One region of the Streptomyces sp. NPDC038135 genome, then DNA from elsewhere that is predicted to be linked to it. Evidence: riboswitches for the same ligand, from Rfam matches in the RefSeq annotation. Region 1 holds a riboswitch; each other region holds the start of a gene.

What was found. A riboswitch is a leader RNA that binds a small molecule or an ion and turns the genes downstream of it on or off. The one in region 1 is predicted to bind S-adenosylmethionine.
Region 2: another riboswitch for S-adenosylmethionine. It lies ahead of ACZ7JA_RS27890 (putative leader peptide); the one in region 1 lies ahead of ACZ7JA_RS12545 (amino acid ABC transporter permease).
Region 3: another riboswitch for S-adenosylmethionine. It lies ahead of ACZ7JA_RS34255 (aminotransferase class V-fold PLP-dependent enzyme); the one in region 1 lies ahead of ACZ7JA_RS12545 (amino acid ABC transporter permease).
Region 4: another riboswitch for S-adenosylmethionine. It lies ahead of thrC (threonine synthase); the one in region 1 lies ahead of ACZ7JA_RS12545 (amino acid ABC transporter permease).

What each region holds. Positions count from the first base shown of each region.
Region 1 covers NZ_JBVJXS010000004.1:211,708-216,400, reverse strand. The annotation lists partial or broken gene ACZ7JA_RS12560 (DUF1684 domain-containing protein) at 1-137, opposite strand, end outside; partial or broken gene ACZ7JA_RS12555 (LLM class flavin-dependent oxidoreductase) at 238-567, opposite strand; gene ACZ7JA_RS12550 (glutathione S-transferase C-terminal domain-containing protein) at 1,036-1,899, shown strand; SAM riboswitch class IV at 1,965-2,073, shown strand; gene ACZ7JA_RS12545 (amino acid ABC transporter permease) at 2,398-3,378, shown strand; gene ACZ7JA_RS12540 (amino acid ABC transporter ATP-binding protein) at 3,375-4,172, shown strand; gene ACZ7JA_RS12535 (transporter substrate-binding domain-containing protein) at 4,243-4,693, shown strand, end outside.
Region 2 covers NZ_JBVJXS010000010.1:136,643-141,335, reverse strand. The annotation lists gene ACZ7JA_RS27905 (NtaA/DmoA family FMN-dependent monooxygenase) at 1-680, shown strand, start outside; partial or broken gene ACZ7JA_RS27900 (LLM class F420-dependent oxidoreductase) at 697-831, shown strand; gene ACZ7JA_RS27895 (DUF1684 domain-containing protein) at 905-1,729, shown strand; SAM riboswitch class IV at 1,818-1,930, shown strand; gene ACZ7JA_RS27890 (putative leader peptide) at 1,965-2,081, shown strand; gene ACZ7JA_RS27885 (ABC transporter substrate-binding protein) at 2,353-3,918, shown strand; gene ACZ7JA_RS27880 (ABC transporter permease) at 3,922-4,693, shown strand, end outside.
Region 3 covers NZ_JBVJXS010000014.1:228,373-233,065, forward strand. The annotation lists gene ACZ7JA_RS34245 (rhomboid family intramembrane serine protease) at 1-176, shown strand, start outside; gene ACZ7JA_RS34250 (Lrp/AsnC family transcriptional regulator) at 173-454, shown strand; gene ACZ7JA_RS34255 (aminotransferase class V-fold PLP-dependent enzyme) at 481-1,851, opposite strand; SAM riboswitch class IV at 2,032-2,148, opposite strand; gene trpD (anthranilate phosphoribosyltransferase) at 2,233-3,297, opposite strand; gene qcrB (cytochrome bc1 complex cytochrome b subunit) at 3,421-4,693, opposite strand, start outside.
Region 4 covers NZ_JBVJXS010000007.1:364,030-368,722, forward strand. The annotation lists gene groL (chaperonin GroEL) at 1-418, opposite strand, end outside; gene ACZ7JA_RS21995 (cold-shock protein) at 737-940, opposite strand; gene ACZ7JA_RS22000 (MoaD/ThiS family protein) at 1,384-1,659, opposite strand; gene thrC (threonine synthase) at 1,656-2,939, opposite strand; SAM riboswitch class I at 2,957-3,098, opposite strand; gene ACZ7JA_RS22010 (glucosyl-3-phosphoglycerate synthase) at 3,259-4,203, shown strand; gene ACZ7JA_RS22015 (alpha,alpha-trehalose-phosphate synthase (UDP-forming)) at 4,299-4,693, shown strand, end outside.

The DNA.
Region 1 (4,693 bases):
CCGCGCTCGCGGGGGATTTTCTGACCGGCCTCGACCGCCACCGGCAACCGGTTCTCGGCCGGGGGCAGCGGGCAGGTGGCCAGGTCCGTGTACGCGCACGGCAGGTTCGCGGCGCGGTTCAGGACGACGGTACCGTCGAGACGGCGGCGCCCACGGTCGTCGGGGGCGCGCGCGGTCCCGCCAGGTACGGGAAGGATCCCGTCTGCGGAATTCACGCAGACGGGCGATGGGGCGCTAGAAGGGCAGACCGAAGCCGGCCTCCGTCAGTAGCTTCGTGCCCAGGGCCAGACCGAGGTGGTAGCGGCCGTGGGTCGCGGCCTGGGCGGTCTGGGCCTGGCTGGAGATCAGCAGCGGGTGGCGGCCGAAAACGGGGATCGCGGAGGTGCCGACCTGCAGTGCGGGCACTTCGCGACCGACGATCGCCGCAAGCTGGGGCGAGTCCGGGCCGAAGGCCTGCCCGAACCAGGCCAACGCGAGGCCGAGTTCCGCGGTCTCTCGGGCCAGTTGGACGGTCGCGTCGACCTGGTTCGGCGCGTCGGACGCGTTGAGCGCTATTCCAACAATCATGTCAGTCAGAACCGGCTCCGATCGAGAGAGCCTGCGAGCCCTTCTGGGTCCCTTGCAGGAGACCGTCACCGCGTTCCGACGGTTGCAGTGGGAAACGTGTGGTGACTGTGCCACCGAGGGACACCGTCCATCGGGAAGTCCGCGATCCGGGACGGACCTCTTGACGTCGACGTCGGTCGGATCGACACTCACTGCAGGAATCCCAGTAAATCGGTAGGGAAATATGAGACGTCTGAAACCGGTCACCGTCCGAGTGAGCCGTCCGTCTCTTCACCTGACCTGCCGCCGCCACATCGACCTGCAGCGCGTCTGCAGCGCGATCAGGTCCCGGGCCTGAGCCGCGCCCATCCCGCGCCGACGGCGTCCCCTCATCGTTCGCCCTGTCCGGTGTGCGCAGGTGAGCCCTGCTCCCTCGTCCGACGTCGCTTCCGCCGCGCGTACGTCCCGCGCCCGCTCTCGGGGAGAGTCATGACCGTCACACCGCTGGCCGCCCACCCGTCCGGCCGATCCGCGCCCGCCTTCCGGGGCCGGATCGGCCGGGACGCACGCAGCGGCCACTACGCCGTTCCCGGCCGCTACCGGCTCCATCTGTCGACCGCGTGTCCCGATGGGCTCCGCCTCGCCGTCGTCCACAGCCTGCTCAGCCTGGACACCGTATGCCCCACGACTTTCCTGCCCGCCGTGCCCGACTGCCCCGAGGGCGGTCACTCGGCTCTGCGGCCGCTCTACGACGCGAGCGCACACCGGTACACCGGTCCGGCCGTCGCTCCTGTGCTCAGTGACGACTGGTCCGGACGGATCGTCAGCACCCACGCCCCGGACATCATGCGCGACCTCGCCCGGAGATTCGGCAGCGAGCGCCCCTCGCCCTACCCCTGCGGCGCGGAGTCCGAGATCGAGGCCGTCGAGCGGATGTGCGCGCAGGGCATCGAGGAGGCCGCCCAGCGCGCCGGTTCGGCCGGCGCGGAGCGGGCGGAGCGCGACGCGGCGCTCGGGACGCTGCTGGAGACGCTGGGCGTGCTGGAGCGCTGGCTTGCCGGGCGTACCTACGTGATTCGCGACGAAGTCACCGTCGCGGACGTGGAGTTGTGGGTCGCTCTGGTCCAACTCGACACCGTGCACCGCAACCATTTGGACGCCGCCGCGGTGCAGCGCATCGCCGGCCAACCGGCGCTGTGGGCTTACGCCCGCCGCCTGACCGCCCACCCGGCCTTCGGTACCCACCTGAACCTCGACGGCATCGCACGCCGGCACCACGCCCGCTGTCATGGCCTGGAGGCCGCCGGAGCAGCCGTCCCGATCCTTGACTGGGCGGCACACGCAGCCCGTTAGCCGGTCCATCTGGTGGACCAGCATTGACATTCGTTCGGGCAGTTGTCTTAACTACGGCCCAGAACGGTCATGAGCGTCAGCAACAAGCCCTGGCTAGCTGACCGGCAACCCTCGCGCCGCGGTGGGGTGCCCCAGGTGACGACCGGACCGAAAACGTTTCGGTAAGCGCGAGGCCCGAAGGGCCGGAAGAGTGACGGTGACGCCATGCACGCAGCTCCCAGGACGGCGATCCGCCGCCCACAGGGCTGCGTACGGGCGTACCGCAATCTGCTGGTGGCCGATCGCACCGTCGATCTGCTCCGCGTGAACAGCGCATTGTGTACCGCACCGGGCTGTGCCCGCTGCCGGGGCTGACACCTCCCCGCAGCCCCCGCACCCCCTGACCGACACCGCCCGCGCGGTGTGCCGTCGTCCCTCCGCCCCCCGGTACCTCGCCGTCGTGTGCGTCCCCGCATGCCGCCGCGCTCCCGGGGCGTTACCACCCAGCCGGAGCCCACCATGAGCGAACCCCCTGGCGCCACCATCACCCTCCCCGAGGCGCATACCGCCAACGAACCGTCGAAAGCCCTCACGGCCCAACGAGTTCTACCGCTACGGCGGCCAGGACGCTGGATCGTCACCGCGGTCGCCCTGGTCCTCGTCGCCCAGGTCTTGCACGGACTGATCTCCAACCCCTTCTACCAGTGGAACCGCTTCGGCTACTGGTTCCTGCGACCGAACATCCTCGACGGGCTCCTGATCACCCTCGAAGCGACCGCCTACAGCGCCGTGTTGGGACTGATCGGCGGCATCCTGCTCGCTCTGGCCCGGCTGTCGAAGAGCCCGGTGCTGCGCGCCCTCAGCTGGACCTACGTCTGGGCGTTCCGCTCCATACCGCTCATCGTGGTGCTGATCTTCCTCTACAACTTCAGTGCCCTGTACAAGACGTTGAGCGTCGGCATTCCCTTCGGGCCGGCCCTTTTCACCTTCGACGAGTCGAAACTCGCCACCGACATGGTCGTCGCCGTCATCGGCCTCAGCCTCAACGAGGCCGCCTACGCGGCCGAGGTGGTGCGCGGCGGCATCCTTTCCGTCGATCAGGGCCATCACGAGGCGGCCGCGGCGCTCGGCCTGCCCAAGGCCTACCAGTTCCGGAGAATCGTCTTCCCGCAGGCCCTGCGCTCGATCACCCCGAACTACGTCAACCAGCTCATCGGCCTCATCAAGGGGACCTCGCTGGTCTTCTACGTCTCCCTGCTCGACCTGTTCGGCTCCGCGCAGACCATGGGCTCCACCTACCCCGGCGACATCGTGCCGCTGCTGCTGGTAGTGACCGTCTGGTACCTGATCCTGACCAGCGTCGTCTCCGTCGTCCAGTTCTACGTCGAGCGGTACTTCGCCCGCGGTGCCACCCGCGTCCAGCCGCCGACGCCGCTGCAGAAGCTCCGCACCGGTCTCACCGACCTGCGGGCCCGCATCCGCCGGGAGGCCACCGTATGACCGCCGAGACGCTCGAAGCCCTGGCGGAGGTCGAGGCCGCCACCGTCGAGGTGCACGATGTGCACAAGTGGTACGGCGCCCATCGGGTGCTGAACGGGATCGATCTGACCGTCCGCCCCGGCGAGGTCACCGTGATCCTCGGCCCCTCCGGCTCCGGCAAGTCCACCCTGCTGCGGGTCATCAATCACTTGGAGAAGCCCGAGATCGGCTACGTCAGCATCAACGGCGAGCTGATCGGCGTGAAGCGCCAGGGCGACCGGCTGAAGGAGCTGAGCGAGCGGGCCATCCTCACCCAGCGCGGGAGGATCGGGTTCGTCTTCCAGAACTTCAACCTCTTCCCGCACCTGACGGTCCTGGACAACGTGGCTGCCGCCCCCGTCGCCACCGGCCGGCTCGGCAAGCCCGAGGCCCGGGAACTCGCCCGTGAGCTCCTGAGCCGGGTCGGCCTCGCCGACAAGACCGGCGCCTATCCACGCCAGCTCTCCGGCGGCCAGCAGCAGCGCGTGGCCATCGCCCGCGCCCTCGCCCTGCGCCCCGGCGTCATCCTCTTCGACGAGCCCACCTCTGCCCTGGACCCCGAGCTCGTCGGCGAAGTCCTCGGCGTCATCCGGGACCTGGCGCACAGTGGCACCACCCTCGTCATCGTCACCCACGAGATCGGATTCGCCCGCGAGATCGCGGACCAGGTCGTCTTCATCGACAGCGGCAGGATCATCGAGCAGGGCCCGCCCTCCGACGTCCTCGACAATCCCCGGCTCGAGCGGACCAGGGACTTTCTCAGCAAGGTCCTCTGACCGCCCGCCCCAACCCTCACCCCGCCAGCACCACCACCTCATCACCGCCCCTGAACGACAAGGAACGGCCATGTCTACCCACTTCCCCCGACGCAGCCTGACACGCGCCATCACTGCGGCGACCGCTGTCGCCTCCCTGGCCACCGGGCTCGCCGCCTGCGGTGGCAACAGCGACGCGGCCACCTCCACCACCAGCGACGCCAAGTCCGGCGAGGTCGTGGTCGGCCAGGTTTCCAACGGCGCAGCCAAGCAGACCACCATCAAGGTCTCCGAGGTCAAGTCCATCAGCGCCGAACTGCCCGCCGCCATCAAGAAAAGCGGCAAGCTGGAGATCGGCATCGGCGCCCTGCCGGCCGGCTTCCCGCCGCTGGCCTACGTCGGCGACGACCAGAAGACCCTCACCGGCTCCGAACCCGACCTCGGCCGCCTGGTCGCGGCGGTCCTCGGTCTCAAGCCCGAGGTGAAGAACTCCACATGGGAGAACCTCTTCGTCGGCATCGACAGCGGCAAGGTCGACGTGG
Region 2 (4,693 bases), on a different contig from region 1:
CCGACGTCATCTTCTCCGCGCACGGCACCGACTTCGACGACGCACTGGCCTTCGCCGACGACATCCGGCGCCGGCTGCGCGCGGTCGGGCGGCCCGAAGACGATCTGCGGATCCTGCCCGGCACCGAGATCATCATCGGCGCCACGGAGGAGGAGGCTCAGGAGAAGAAGCGCTGGGTCCGGCTCCAACAGGTCACCCATGCAACGGCCTTGGGGATCGCCGGGCTGCTGTGGGGCATCGACCTGTCGGACCACGACGCCGACGGCCCCTTGCCCAAGGAGGACCCGGTCGTCACCGAGAACGACGGCTCCTTCGGTGCTCGGCGCGTCGCCGACCCGCGTGCCGTCGTCGCGGAGTGGCGGGCGAAGGCGGAGGCGCACGGCTGGTCGCTGCGCGAGACCGTCATCGCGCTGGGCCCGCAGCGCGGGCACGTCGGCACTCCGTCCGGCCTCGCCGACAAGTTCGCCCACTATGTACGGCACGGCGCGGTCGACGGATTCAACGTCACGCCGTACCTCATCCCCGACGGCCTCGACGACATCGTCGACCTGCTCGTCCCGGAACTGCAGGAACGCGGGATCTACCGCACCGAATACACCGGCAACACCCTGCGCGAGAACCTCGGCCTGCGCGCACCCCTCACCCACCGGTCCGCACCGCGCCAGCGGCAGGCGGGCTGAACCTCCGGCCCGGCGCGACGAGAAGACGTTCGAGGCCGAGGTGCGCCGTCACGACGCGGGCGCCACCGAGGTCGTGTTCTCGGTCACCGAGATCGCGGGAGCAGCCGACCGCCGACGCACCTGGCGACTCCTCGGCGAACTGGCCGGCTGAGTACACCCGTCGGCCCGACAACCCCTTGCATCCCCTGCCCGAAGGCACCCCCGGCACAAAGGAGATTCCCCATATGACCACCGAGGCCACCACCACGGACCTCCACGCCTTCACCGAGACCTGGCTGGAGTGGTACCGCAGCCAGGATGCCCGGCTCGCCGCCCCGCACGGATTTCTGGCGGTCACCGGCCTGCACTGGCTCGACGACCGGCCCCAGCGCTTCCCGGACGCGCCCGGCTCGTGGCACACCGGCCCCGAAGGCGTCGTCGTGGACCTCGACGAGGGAGAGGAGCTGGTCGTCGACGGGACGCCGGTGCGCGGCCAGCACCGCTTCGGCGTGCTGCCCGAGCGCGGCGGCGTCGACGCCGTCTGGGGAGACGCCGTCATCGAGGTCGCCAAGCGCGGCGGCAACGACATCGTGCGCCCCCGGCACCCGGACGCGCCGCTGCGCACGGCTTTCACCGGCACGCCCGCCTACGCCCCCGATCCGCGCTGGGCCGTGCCTGGCCGCTACATCCCCTTCGACACACCGCGGCCGACCACCGTGGGCGCCGCGGTCGAAGGCCTTGAGCATGTGTACGACGCTCCGGGCAGGGTCGAGTTCGAGCTCGACGGGCGCCCGCTGTCGCTGACCGCATTTCCCGGCCCTGGTGCGGGACGGCTGTTGGTGCTGTTCACCGACGCGACCTCCGGGGTCACCACCTACGCCGCCAACCGGTCCCTGGCGCTCGATCCGCCCGCCGCCGACGGCACGGTCGTCCTGGACTTCAACCGCGCCGCGAACCTGCCGTGCGCCTACACGGACCTGGCCACCTGCCCGCTGCCCCCGGCCGAGAACCGGCTGCCCGTGGCGATCGAGGCCGGCCAGAAGATCCCCCGCGAGCGTGGAGGCTCCTGAGCCGGACGCACTCACGCCCCGACTCCCCTGACGGAGCGTCCTTTTGCGCCATTGACGCACGCCAAGACCGCTCCGTAGGATCACGAACGGCATTGAGTGTCAGCGTCAAGCCCTGGCTCGCTGACCGGCAACCCTCCCGCGCGGTGGGGTGCTCCAGGTGAAAGCCCGGCGGGATCACCGACGATCCCGCAAGCGCGTGGCCCCGTGACCGGGGCCGGATAGGCGGAGGACCGATATGCGGCACGGTGGTGACCTCAGCGCCCGTTTCGCCGGCGCCACCGTGTTCTCCCGGCTCTCGCGTCGGCGCCACATCGACCTCAAGCGCTCGACCAGCTGTCTCTGTCAGGCCTGACGGGTCTTCCCGCCCCAGGCCGCGGTACGACACCTGTCGTCGCCGCACCCGCCTGCGCCTGATCTCCGCCTGCCTTTGATCCTCCCTTTTCCCTCTGATCCCCGCCTGCACAGCGCCCCCTCGGCACCGGCGTCGCGCCGGCCGGGGCCGCATGCCCACGCACGGCCATGCCTCGTACGGCGTCCGTGCCTGGTGACACGAGTTGGAGAAGCCCTCCGTGACTGCACTTTCCCATGTCAGATCCTCCCGGTGGGCGGCACTGACCGCCCTTGTGACCACCAGTGTTCTGCTGAGCGCCTGCGGCTCCGGCGGCGGCGATTCCGGCAGCGGCGCCGGGCAGCCCAAGTCCGGCGGCACCCTGACCTTCGCGGTGGGTTCGGACGCCGGCTGCGTGGATCCGCAGCAGGTCGCCAGCAACGAGACCATCTACTCGGTGCGCCAGGTCGTGGACTCCCTGACGGACCAGGACCCCAAGACCGGCAAGATCGTGCCGTGGCTGGCGAAGAGCTGGGATGTCAGCTCCGACGCCACGACGTTCACGTTCCATCTGAGGTCGGGCGTCACCTTCAGCGACGGCTCGAAGCTGACCGCGCAGGTGGTCAAGGACAACTTCGACGCGGTGCCGAAGCTCGGCGCCCTGGGGACGCTCGCCGAGGGCTATCTGAGCGGCGTCAAGAGCACCACCGTGGTCGACCCGCTCACCGTGAAGGTGACCTTCAGCCAGCCCAACGCCCAGTTTCTTCAGGCCACTTCGACACACTCGCTGGGGATCGAGTCCTCGGCGAGCGTGAAGAAGACCCCGCAGCGGAAGTGCAGCGAGGGGGTGATCGGGTCCGGGCCCTTCGTGCTGAAGCAGTACGTGCAGAACCAGTCCCTCACCCTCGCCAAGCGCACCGGATACGCCTGGGGTTCCTCGCTGTGGTCCAGGAAGGGCGAGGCGTACCTGGACAAGCTGGTGTTCAAGGTGGTGCCGGAGGCGGGTGTGCGGGCCGGCAGCCTGCAGTCCGGCCAGGTCGACGCCGTCTCCAGCGTCGGCAAGGCCAACGAGGCGGCCCTCAAGGGCGGCCAGGTCACCCTCCAGCGACGGGCCAACCCCGGCGTCGTGTTCGGTCTCGGCCTCAACAACTCACGGCCGCTGCTCAAGGACGCCAAGGTGCGCCAGGCGATCCTGTACGCCGTTGACCGGCAGCAGATCGCCGACACCGTGTTTCCGACCGGCACCCGCCCGGCCACCAGCGTCCTCGCGCACACCACGCCCGACTACACCGACTTCGCCTCCGGCCTGACCTTCGACGCCGCCGCGGCCAAGTCCTCGCTGGACGGGGCCGGCTGGAAGACCGGCAGCGACGGCATCCGCGCCAAGGACGGCAAGAAGCTCAGCCTGACCATCAAGTGGTTCCCCAACGCGGCCACCAACCAGCCCGCGCTGGAGCTGATCCAGCAGCAGCTCAAGGCCGTCGGCGTCGAAGTGGTTCTCAAGCAGCTCCAGATCACGCAGTTCGCCCCGACCCTCCAGTCGGGTGACTACGACGCGGTGTGGGGCAACGTGACCCGTGCCGACCCCGACATCCTGCGCAGCTCCTTCTCCACCAAGCTGGCCAACTTCTACCGCCTGCCCGTCAGTTCCCTTGACACCGCCCTGTCCGACCAGGCCGCAACCGTCGATGGGGCCAAGCGCAGGCAACTGGTCACCCAGGCGCAGCGGTTGATCGTGCAGAACGCCCACTACGTGCCGGTGGTTGAGCTCCAGACCCAGTTGGGCGTGGCGAAGAAGGTGCACGACCTGAACTTCGACGCCTCCAGCCGGATCCAACTGCACGACACCTGGATCGGCTAGCGCATGCGCCGCTATGTGATCAAGCGGCTGGCCCAGGCGGTCGGGGTGCTGTGGGCGGCCTACACGGTCTCGTTCCTGGTGCTGGACTATCTGCCGGGCGACCCGGTCACGGCGATGGCCAGCGCTGGTATGGACTCGGGGCAGGTCGACCCGAAGCAGCTCGCCGCCCTGCGGCACGAGTACGGCTTCGACAAGCCGGTGCTGGTGCAGTACGCCGAGTACCTCGGCCGGGCGGTGCGCGGGGACTTCGGCGACTCGGTGTCCACCGGTCGGCCGGTGACCTCAACGCTGGCCGATGCGCTGCCGCAGACGCTGCAGCTGACCGGCGCGGCCCTTTTGCTCGCGGTGCTCCTCGGCGGCGGTCTGGCGGTGCTGGCGACCTACACCGCCCAGCGCTGGCTGCGGCAGCTGCTGCTGTCGCTGCCGCCGCTGGGGGTGTCCGTCCCGACGTTCTGGGTGGGGCTCCTGCTGGTCGAGTTGTTCTCGTTCCGGCTGCGCTGGTTCCCGGCGTTCGGCAACGACGGATTCAAGGGGCTGGTATTGCCGGCGCTTACGCTGGCGGTGCCGACGGGCGCGCAGGTCGCGCAGGTCCTCGCCAAAAGCCTGCTCACCTCGCTCGACCAGGCGTATGTGGAGACCGCGCGGGCCAAGGGCGCCGGGCGGTGGCGGGTTCATCTGCGGCATGCGCTGCGCAACGCGTCCCTGCCGGCCCTGACGGTCGTCGGCTTGCTGGTGGGGCAGCTGATCGCCGGTTCGGTCGTCGTCGAAACGGTGT
Region 3 (4,693 bases), on a different contig from region 1:
GGGCGGCCCTGCAGTGGCTCGCGGCGGGCCGTGCCGGCCAGGGTCCCGGGGTGGCCTACCTGGCCCACCTGATCGGCTTCGGCCTCGGCTTCGGCTACGCGTGGGTGCGCTACGGGCCGACTACTAGAGTGAGGACCGCACCGGCCCCGGCCCCCGAGGGAGAGAACCAACCGTGATCACCGCGATTGTCCTGATCAAGACCAGCGTGGACCGGATCCCCGAGATCGCGGAGCAGATCGCTTCGCTGGACTCGGTGAGCGAGGTTTTCTCCGTCACGGGCACCTACGACCTGATCGCCATGGTGCGGGTGCGGCGGCACGACGACCTGGCCGACGTCATCCCCGGGCGGATCAGCAAGATCCCCGGCGTGGAGGGCACCGACACGCACGTCGCGTTCCGCACCTACTCCCAGCACGACCTGGAGGCGGCGTTCGCGATCGGCCTCGACTCGTGAACGCCGCCTGACGTCGCGCCTGCGGCTCAGACCTGGTCGCGCACCGGCACGCAGCGGCCGTCCTCGGTGCGGTAGCGCCAGCGCGCGCCGTCGCGGACCAGCTCCCGCACCGCGTCGACGAAGCGCTCGACGTGCTCGTCGGGCGTGCCCGCCCCGAAGCTGACCCGGACCGCGTTCAGGGACCTCTCGCCGGGCGCGGCCTCGGGCGCCCCGCACTCTCCCGGCGCCCCGGGGTCGCCGCCCAGCAGGGTGCGCACCAGCGGGTGGGCGCAGAACAGGCCGTCGCGGACGCCGATGCCGTACTCGGCGGAGAGCGCGGCGGCGAAGTGGGAGCTGTTCCAGCCCTCGACCACGAAGGAGATCACGCCGACCCGCGGGGCGTCGTCGCCGAACAGCGACAGCACCCTGACCTCCGGGACCTCGGCGAGACCCGCCCGGACCCGGGCGATCAGGTGCTGCTCGCGGGCCACCAGGGCCTCCCAGCCGGCCTCGGTGAGGGCCTTGCAGGCGGAGGCGATGGAGTAGGCGCCGATGACGTTCGGGGAGCCGGCCTCGTGGCGGGCGGCGCTCTCGTGCCACTCCGCGTCCACTCCCCCGTCCTCGCGCCGCGTGACCCTGCGGCTGGCGCCGCCGCCCGCGAGGTACGGCTCGGCCGCGGCCAGCCAGTCGGCGCGGCCGGCCAGCACGCCGGAGCCGAAGGGCGCGTACAGCTTGTGCCCGGAGAAGGCCACCCAGTCGACGTCCAGGTCCCGGACGGACACCGGGTGGTGCGGGGCGAGCTGGGCGGCGTCCAGGACGATCCGGGCCCCGTGCGCGTGGGCCGCGGCGGCCAGCTCGCGCACCGGCCACAGCTCGCCGGTGACGTTGGAGGCGCCGGTGACGCACACCAGGGCCGGGCCGTACGGGTCGCGGTCGGCGAGGGCCCGCTCCAGCGTCTCCACGGCCTGCCGCGGGGTGCGCGGCGCGTCGAGGACGGTCACCCGCGCGTCCCGCCACGGCAGCAGGGCGGCGTGGTGCTCGGTCTCGAAGACGAAGACCTCGCAGCCGGCCGGCAGCGCCCGGGCGAGGAGGTTCAGGGAGTCCGTGGTCGAGCGGGTGAAGACCACCTGGTCCTGGGCGCGGCAGTCGAGGAATCCGGCGACCGTCCGGCGGGCGTTCTCGAACAGGTCGGTGGAGAGCTGGGAGAGGTAGCCGGCGCCGCGGTGGACGCTGCCGTAGTACGGCGCGTAGGCGGCGACGTCGTCCCAGACGCGCTGCAGGGCGGGGGCGCTGGCGGCGTAGTCGAGCGCGGCGTAGGCGACCTCGCCGCCCGTGACGAGCGGGACGGAGACGTCGCGGCCCAGAACGGGCAGCTCGCCACAAATGGTCTGGACGGCGGCAGCGGTGGAGACGGACATGGTGAACTCCCGTGAGGCAGGCTGGAATCACCGTGCGAGCGGTACGGCTCGAGCACGGCGGAAGGTGAAAAGGGGTACGCGGAGGCGGGGCTCTACGCCCTATCGCATTCGCTTGCTCACAGAAGGCTCCCTCGACGACCAGGACCCCTGGTCCCGCGCTCCTTCAGGAGCCGCGCGAGGGGTCCGCGCTTGCCGTGGACCTCGCTGCCCACGACCTGGTCCTCACCCGGGGCACCCCGCCACGGACGGAGGGTTGCCGGACAGCCGGCCGGGGCCGAATGGCTGTCACTCATGACCTGGTTCAGTATCCTGCCACACGATCTTCTATGCGCAAGGCGCGGTCCGGCATCCGGACCGCGCCTCGCGCCGCACCGGGGCGGGTCAGGCGTTGCTGGCCGCCACCCACCGCTCCAGCGTCCGCTTCGCCGCACCGCTGTCGATGGACTCCGCCGCCCTCGCCATGCCGGCCCGGAGCTGCTCGGTGAGCGGCTCGCCGGACGGCCGCAGGGCGACCAGCGCCGCAGCCGAGTTCAGCAGCACCGCGTCCCGGACGGGACCGTGCTCGCCGTCCAGCACGCGCCGGGCCACCTCCGCGTTGTACGAGGCGTCGGCGCCGCGCAGCGCCTCCACGGGGACCAGCTCGATGCCGGCGTCCCGGGGGTCGAAGCGCTCCTCGGCGACCTCGCCGTCCCGGACCACCCACACCCGGGACGTCGAGGTGGTGGTCAGCTCGTCCAGCCCGTCGTCGCCCCGGAAGACCAGGGCGGAGTTGCCGCGCTCGGCCAGCACCCCGGCCACGATCGGCGCCATGCGCGGATCGGCCACGCCGACCGCCTGGGCGCGCACCTTGGCCGGGTTGGTCAGCGGGCCGAGCACGTTGAAGGTGGTGCGGATGCCCAACTGGCCGCGCGCCGCCGCCACATGGCGCAGCGACGGGTGGAACTTCACCGCGAAGCAGATGGTGATGCCGGCCTCTTCGGCGACCTCGGCGACCCGCCGCGGGGTCAGGGACAGGTTGATGCCGAGCTTCTCCAGCACGTCGGAGGAGCCGGAGGCGGAGGACGCGGCGCGGTTGCCGTGCTTGACGACCTTCGTGCCGGTGCCGGCGACGACGATCGACGACATGGTGGAGATGTTCACCGTCTTCGCGCCGTCGCCGCCGGTGCCGACGATGTCGACGGCCGGCCCGGGCACCTCGATCACATTGGCGTGCTCGTACATGGTCCGCACGAGTCCGGTGATCTCCTGCACCGTCTCGCCCTTGGCGCGCAGCGCCACCATGAACCCGGCGATCTGGGCGTCGGTCGCCTCCCCGCGCATGATGAGGTCCATGGCCCAGGCGGTGTCGTCGGCGGACAGGTCCCGGCCGTCCAGCAGGCCGTTCAGCAGGGCGGGCCAGGAACGGCCCGCCGCGGTGTCGCCTCCAGCGGGGGTCACAGCGCTCATAGCCGCTCCTGGGTGTCGTCGCACAACGGTGTGCTCCCACCCTATCCAGCCCCGGACACGGCGAAGGGCCCCGTCCGCAAGCCGGACGGGGCCCTTCGACTGTGGCGTGGCGACGCTCGGGGATCAGTGGTGGCCGTGGCCGCTGGTGATCTCCCGGTACTCCTCGACGGTTGCCTTCGGGATCTGGTTGTCCTCGCCGTAGTAGGCGTTGCTGAGCTTGGCGCGCAGCTTCTCGGACCCCTTCACCTTGCGCTCGACACCGTTCTCGTCCACCGTCGGGCCGATCTCGGCCGGCTCGTACTGGTGGTGGGCGGTGAGGGTGTGGAGCTGCTCCTGGCTGAGCGGCTCGTGGATCTCGATGAACTCACCGTGCGGCAGGCGCTTGATGATGCCCGTCTCACGGCCGTGCAGCACCTTCTCGCGGTCCCGGCGCTGCAGGCCGAGGCAGATCCGCTTGGTGACGATGAAGGCGATGACCGGTCCGGCGAAGAAGGAGATCCGGACGAACCACGTGACCGCGTTCAGCGACAGGCTGAAGTGGGTCGCGAAGAGGTCGTTGCCACCGCCGACCAGGCCGACCATGTAGACCGTGATCCAGGCGACGCCGAACGCGGTGCGCGTCGGGGCGTTGCGCGGGCGGTCCAGGATGTGGTGCTCGTTCTTGTCCCCGGTGACCCAGGACTCGATGAACGGGTAGAGCGCGATCGCGGCGAGCACCAGGCCGAAGAGGACCAGCGGGATGAACACGCCCAGGACGAGCGTGTGACCCCAGAAGTTGATCTCCCAGCCCGGCATGTAGCGGACCAGACCCTCGGCGAAGCCCATGTACCAGTCGGGCTGGGCGCCGGTGGACACCTGGTCGGGCCGGTAGGGGCCCATGGCCCAGATCGGGTTGATCTGGGTGACCGCGGCGATGGCCGCGATCACGCCGAAGACCAGGAAGAAGAAGCCTCCGGCCTTGGCCATGTACACCGGCAGCAGCGGCATGCCGACGACGTTCTTGTTGCTCTTTCCGGGACCCGCGAACTGCGTGTGCTTGTGGTAGAAGACCAGGATCAGGTGGCCCACCATCAGGCCGAGCATGATGCCCGGCAGCAGCAGGATGTGGATCGAGTAGAACCGGGCCACGAAGTCGTGGCCGGGGAACTCGCCGCCGAAGAGGAAGTACGAGATGTACGTGCCGACGATCGGCATGGACAGGATCGCGCCCTCGGTGAAGCGCACACCCGTGCCGGAGAGCAGGTCGTCCGGGAGCGAGTAACCGGTGAAGCCGGTGAACATGCCCAGGACGAACAGCAGGAAGCCGAACAGCCAGTTGATCTCACGCGGCTTGCGGAAGGCGCCGGTGAAGAACACGCGCATCATGTGCACGAACATGCCCGCGAGGAAGATCAGC
Region 4 (4,693 bases), on a different contig from region 1:
TGGTCTCGACGTCCTTCGCCTGCTCCAGCAGGGCGGCGGAGACGGCCTCGACGGCCTTCTCGATACCGCGCTTCAGGGCCATCGGGTTGGCGCCGGCGGCGACGTTGCGCAGGCCTTCCTTGACCAGGGCCTGGGCGAGCACGGTCGCGGTGGTCGTACCGTCACCGGCGACGTCGTCCGTCTTCTTGGCGACTTCCTTGACCAGCTCGGCGCCGATCTTCTCGTACGGGTCCTCGAGCTCGATCTCCTTGGCGATGGAGACACCATCGTTGGTGATCGTGGGGGCGCCCCACTTCTTCTCGAGGACGACGTTGCGGCCCTTGGGGCCGAGCGTCACCTTGACGGCGTCCGCGAGCTGGTTCATGCCGCGCTCGAGGCCGCGCCGCGCCTCCTCGTCGAACGCGATGATCTTGGCCATGTGAAGTGGTCCCTCCAGGACTGGGGGTGATTCCTTCGGACCGCGCCCGCGCCCGCGACGGACGGCTCGCCGGCCTCGCGGTTCCTTGCCCCACTTGGCCTGCGGGCCTCACCGACCCGGTCCTCGTTGTCACTCTCACCTTCAGAGTGCTAACGCAATGATTAGCACTCGGCATGGCCGAGTGCAAGCGCCTCCCGGGGTACGGGGCGCCCAGTCAGCCGCCCGCGAACGCACGGGCCCGCGCCCCCGCGCGCGAGCCGGGGCACGGCGAAGGGCCCGCACCCTGTGCGAGGTGCGGGCCCTTCGTGCAAGAAACGTTCAGGCGCTGAGGCGAACCATGTCGGCCTGCGGGCCCTTCTGGCCCTGCGAGATCTCGAACTCCACCCGCTGGCCCTCTTCCAGGGTGCGGTAGCCGTCCATCTGAATGGCGCTGTAGTGGACGAATACGTCCGCACCACCGTCGACCGCGATGAAGCCGTACCCCTTCTCCGCGTTGAACCACTTGACGGTGCCCTGAGCCATGCCTAACTCCCCTATTACTGGCCCTTGCACAGATCCGCACTTCGCGGACCCGGGTCAGACCTCACCCCCCATTGGCCGGGGGCGTGCGCCGGAACGCGTCGACCGCCGCTGAATGTATCTGCCCAACTGCCGTCTGCAACAGGTCAATCGGACGAGAAATATGGACGCGAACGGTCCGGAATGTAGCGTGAATTCGCCCGAATTCAGGGCAAGTCGGGCCCCATAAAATGCGCAAAAGCCGCAGAAAGCACCCGCACTTTGGCTGTTTCTTGTCGGGTGCACCGCGGTGAATCCAAGGCTCCTGACCCACGGTCCGGGAGCGGGTTCCCCAACTCTACCGCGCTCAATCACTCAGAATGGCCCCCTCCGCTTCTCTCGCGGAGGAGGCCATTCAATGAACAACGGGTAACCGGCGTTACCGAAGGTAATGATCGGTCATTCTGTCAGCCGCCGGCGACGGCCGGAATGATGGAGACGCCGGCGCCGTCCGGGGTCGCGGTCTCCAGCCCCTGCTCGAAGCGGACGTCGTCGTCGTTGACGTACACGTTGACGAAACGGCGCAGCTTGCCCTGGTCGTCCAGCACCCGCGCGGCGATCCCGGTGTGGTTCTTCTCCAGGTTCTCGATGACCTCGGCGAGGTTCGCGCCCTCGGCGGGGACCTCGGCCTGCCCGCCGGTGTAGGTGCGCAGGATGGTGGGGATGCGAACGGTCACGCTCATGCGAGGCCAGCCTCTCGGAAGGAGTCCAGGTTCGGGCGGATGGTGGCGGTGAGGCCGGTGCCGGCCACCGCGTCGAGGGTCTTGAGGCCGTCGCCGGTGTTGAGGACGACCGTGGTCTTCGCCGGGTCCAGCACGCCCTCCTTGAGCAGCTTGCGGGTGACGCCGACGGTCACGCCGCCCGCCGTCTCCGCGAAGATGCCCTCGGTCCGGGCCAGCAGCTTGATCGCGTCCACGACCTCCTCGTCCGTCACGTCCTCGACCGCGCCGCCGGTGCGGCGGGCGATGTCCAGGACGTACGGCCCGTCGGCCGGGTTGCCGATGGCGAGGGACTTGGCGATGGTGTTCGGCTTCTGCGGCCGTACGACGTCGTGGCCCGCCTTGTACGCGGTCGACACCGGCGAGCAGCCCTCGGCCTGGGCGCCGAAGATCTTGTACGGCCGGTCCTCGACCAGACCCAGCTTGATCAGCTCCTGCAGGCCCTTGTCGATCTTCGTGAGCTGGGAGCCGGAGGCGATCGGGACCACGATCTGGTCCGGCAGCCGCCAGCCGAGCTGCTCGCAGATCTCGTACGCCAGCGTCTTGGAGCCCTCGGCGTAGTACGGCCGCAGGTTGACGTTGACGAAGCCCCAGCCCTCGCCGGCCGGGTCGCCGATCAGCTCGGAGCAGAACCGGTTCACGTCGTCGTAGTTGCCCTCGATGCCGACGAGTTCACCGCCGTAGACCGCGGCCATGACGACCTTGCCCTGCTCCAGGTCGTGCGGGATGAACACGCAGGAGCGGAAGCCGGCCCGGGCGGCGGCGGCGCCGACGGCGCCGGCGAGGTTCCCGGTGGAGGAGCACGACAGGGTGGTGAAGCCGAAGGCGCGCGCGGCCTCCAGGGCCTGGGCGACGACGCGGTCCTTGAAGGAGTGCGTCGGGTTGCCGGAGTCGTCCTTCACGTACAGCCCGCCGGTGACGCCCAGCTCGGCGGCCAGGTTGTCGGCCTTGACGAGCTTGGTCCAGCCGGGGTTGATGTTCGGCTTGTCGGCCACGTCGGCGGGGACGGGCAGCAGGGGCGCGTAGCGCCAGATGTTCGCGGGGCCCGCCTCGATGCGCCGGCGCAGTTCCTCGGTGTCGTAGGCCGAGAAGTCGTAGGCGATCTCCAGCGGGCCGAAACACTCCTCGCACGCGAAGACCGGTCCGAGGGGTACCCGGTGGCCGCATTCGCGACAGCTCAGGGCAGCGGCGGGGCCGAGATCGACGGCGGGATTGCTGGTGCTTGCAACTGTCTGCACAGCCATGGAGGCGAGGCCCTTTCTCCTCATCTTCCTCACGACGCATCTCGCCGCGAGACGGATTTGGCACCTTCCCTGGCCGGGAGCCTCGCGCGAAACGAGTGCGGCTCAGGGGGGTTGCCGGGGCTTCATCGGGCCGTGTCCCTCTGCCCCTCTGGATGAGCGGTATTCGGTTGTGAACGCCGGGCGACCCCCGACATGCGATGGTCATCGGCGTTGTTCAAGACTGTAACCGACGGCCGGGACAGTTGAGATAGTCGTCCGAACCGCGAGATGCATCACCCCCCTCAACAGGCGTGATCACGACAGTGAGGAGCCGCAGACCGTGCTGGAAGAAGTCGAGCGCTGGCTGGCCACCCGCTCCTGGTCCGTGGCCGACCGCCCGCTGCACGGAGTCCTGGCCGCCAAACAGCGCTCCGGCCAGTCCGTCTCCGTCGTCCTGCCCGCGCTGAACGAGGAGGAGACGGTCGGCGACATCGTCGCCGTCATCCGCCGCGACCTCGTGCGGCAGGCTCCGCTGGTCGACGAGATAGTCGTGGTCGACTCCGGGTCCACCGACCGCACCGCCGAGGTCGCCGATGCGGCCGGCGCCCGGGTGGTGCACCGCGACAGCGTCCTGCCGCGCATACCGGCCGTCCCCGGCAAGGGCGAGGTGCTGTGGCGCTCGCTGCTGGCGACGAGCGGGGACATCGTCTGCTTCGTCGACGCCGACCTGCGGGAGTTCTCCTCCGACTTCGTCCTCGGCATCGTCGGCCCGCTGCTCACCGACCCGGACGTCGACCTGGTCAAGGCGATGTACGACCGTCCGCTGGGCGGCGCCGCCGGACAGGGCGGCCGGGTCACCGAGCTGATGGCCCGCCCCCTGCTGAACATGCACTGGCCGCAGCTCGCCGGCTTCGTGCAGCCGCTGGGCGGGGAGTACGCGGCCCGCCGCTCGCTGCTGGAGCAGCTCCCGTTCCCGGTGGGCTACGGCGTGGAGCTCGGCATGCTGGTGGACGCCCTGCACCTGGTGGGCCTGGACGCGCTGGCCCAGGTGGACGTGGGGGTGCGCAGGCACCGGCACCAGGACGGGCAGGCGCTCGGCCGGATGGCCGCGGCGATCTACCGCACCGCGCAGCTCCGGCTGGCCCGCGGCCACCTCGTACGGCCCGCGCTCACCCAGTTCGAGCGCGGCGAGGACGGGTTCGAGCCGCGCACCTACCCGGTGGACACCGAGGAGCGGCCGCCGATGGTGGAGATCGCGGAGTACGCGCACCGCAGGGTGGCCTGAGCGGCGCGGTGAACGCGGAAGAACGGCCGTATACAGCCGCCTTCCGGGGCGGAGCGCACGTTTGAGCGTTTCCGGGCCGGGCTAGGTTGAGAATCATGGCTTCCACGCAGGGTGCTGAGGTACTGGTCGCGTCCAACCGCGGCCCGGTTTCGTACGAGGCGCTCGAGGACGGTTCGCTGCGCGCCAGACGGGGCGGCGGCGGACTGGTCTCGGGTCTTTCGGCCATCGGGCCGGACGCCAACGCGGTGTGGGTCTGCGCCGCGCTCGGCGACGGCGACCGGGAGGCGGCACGGCGGGCGGGCGGCGGCCTGCTGCCGTCCGAGGACACCGGCGGGCAGCACGTGCGGATGCTGGACATCGACGCGGCCGTGCACCACGACGCCTACAACGGCATCGCCAACTCGGTGCTCTGGTTCGTCCACCACATGCTGTACCAGACCCCGCTGGAGCCGGTCCTCGACGCGGAGTTCCGCCGCCAGTGGGCCTCGTA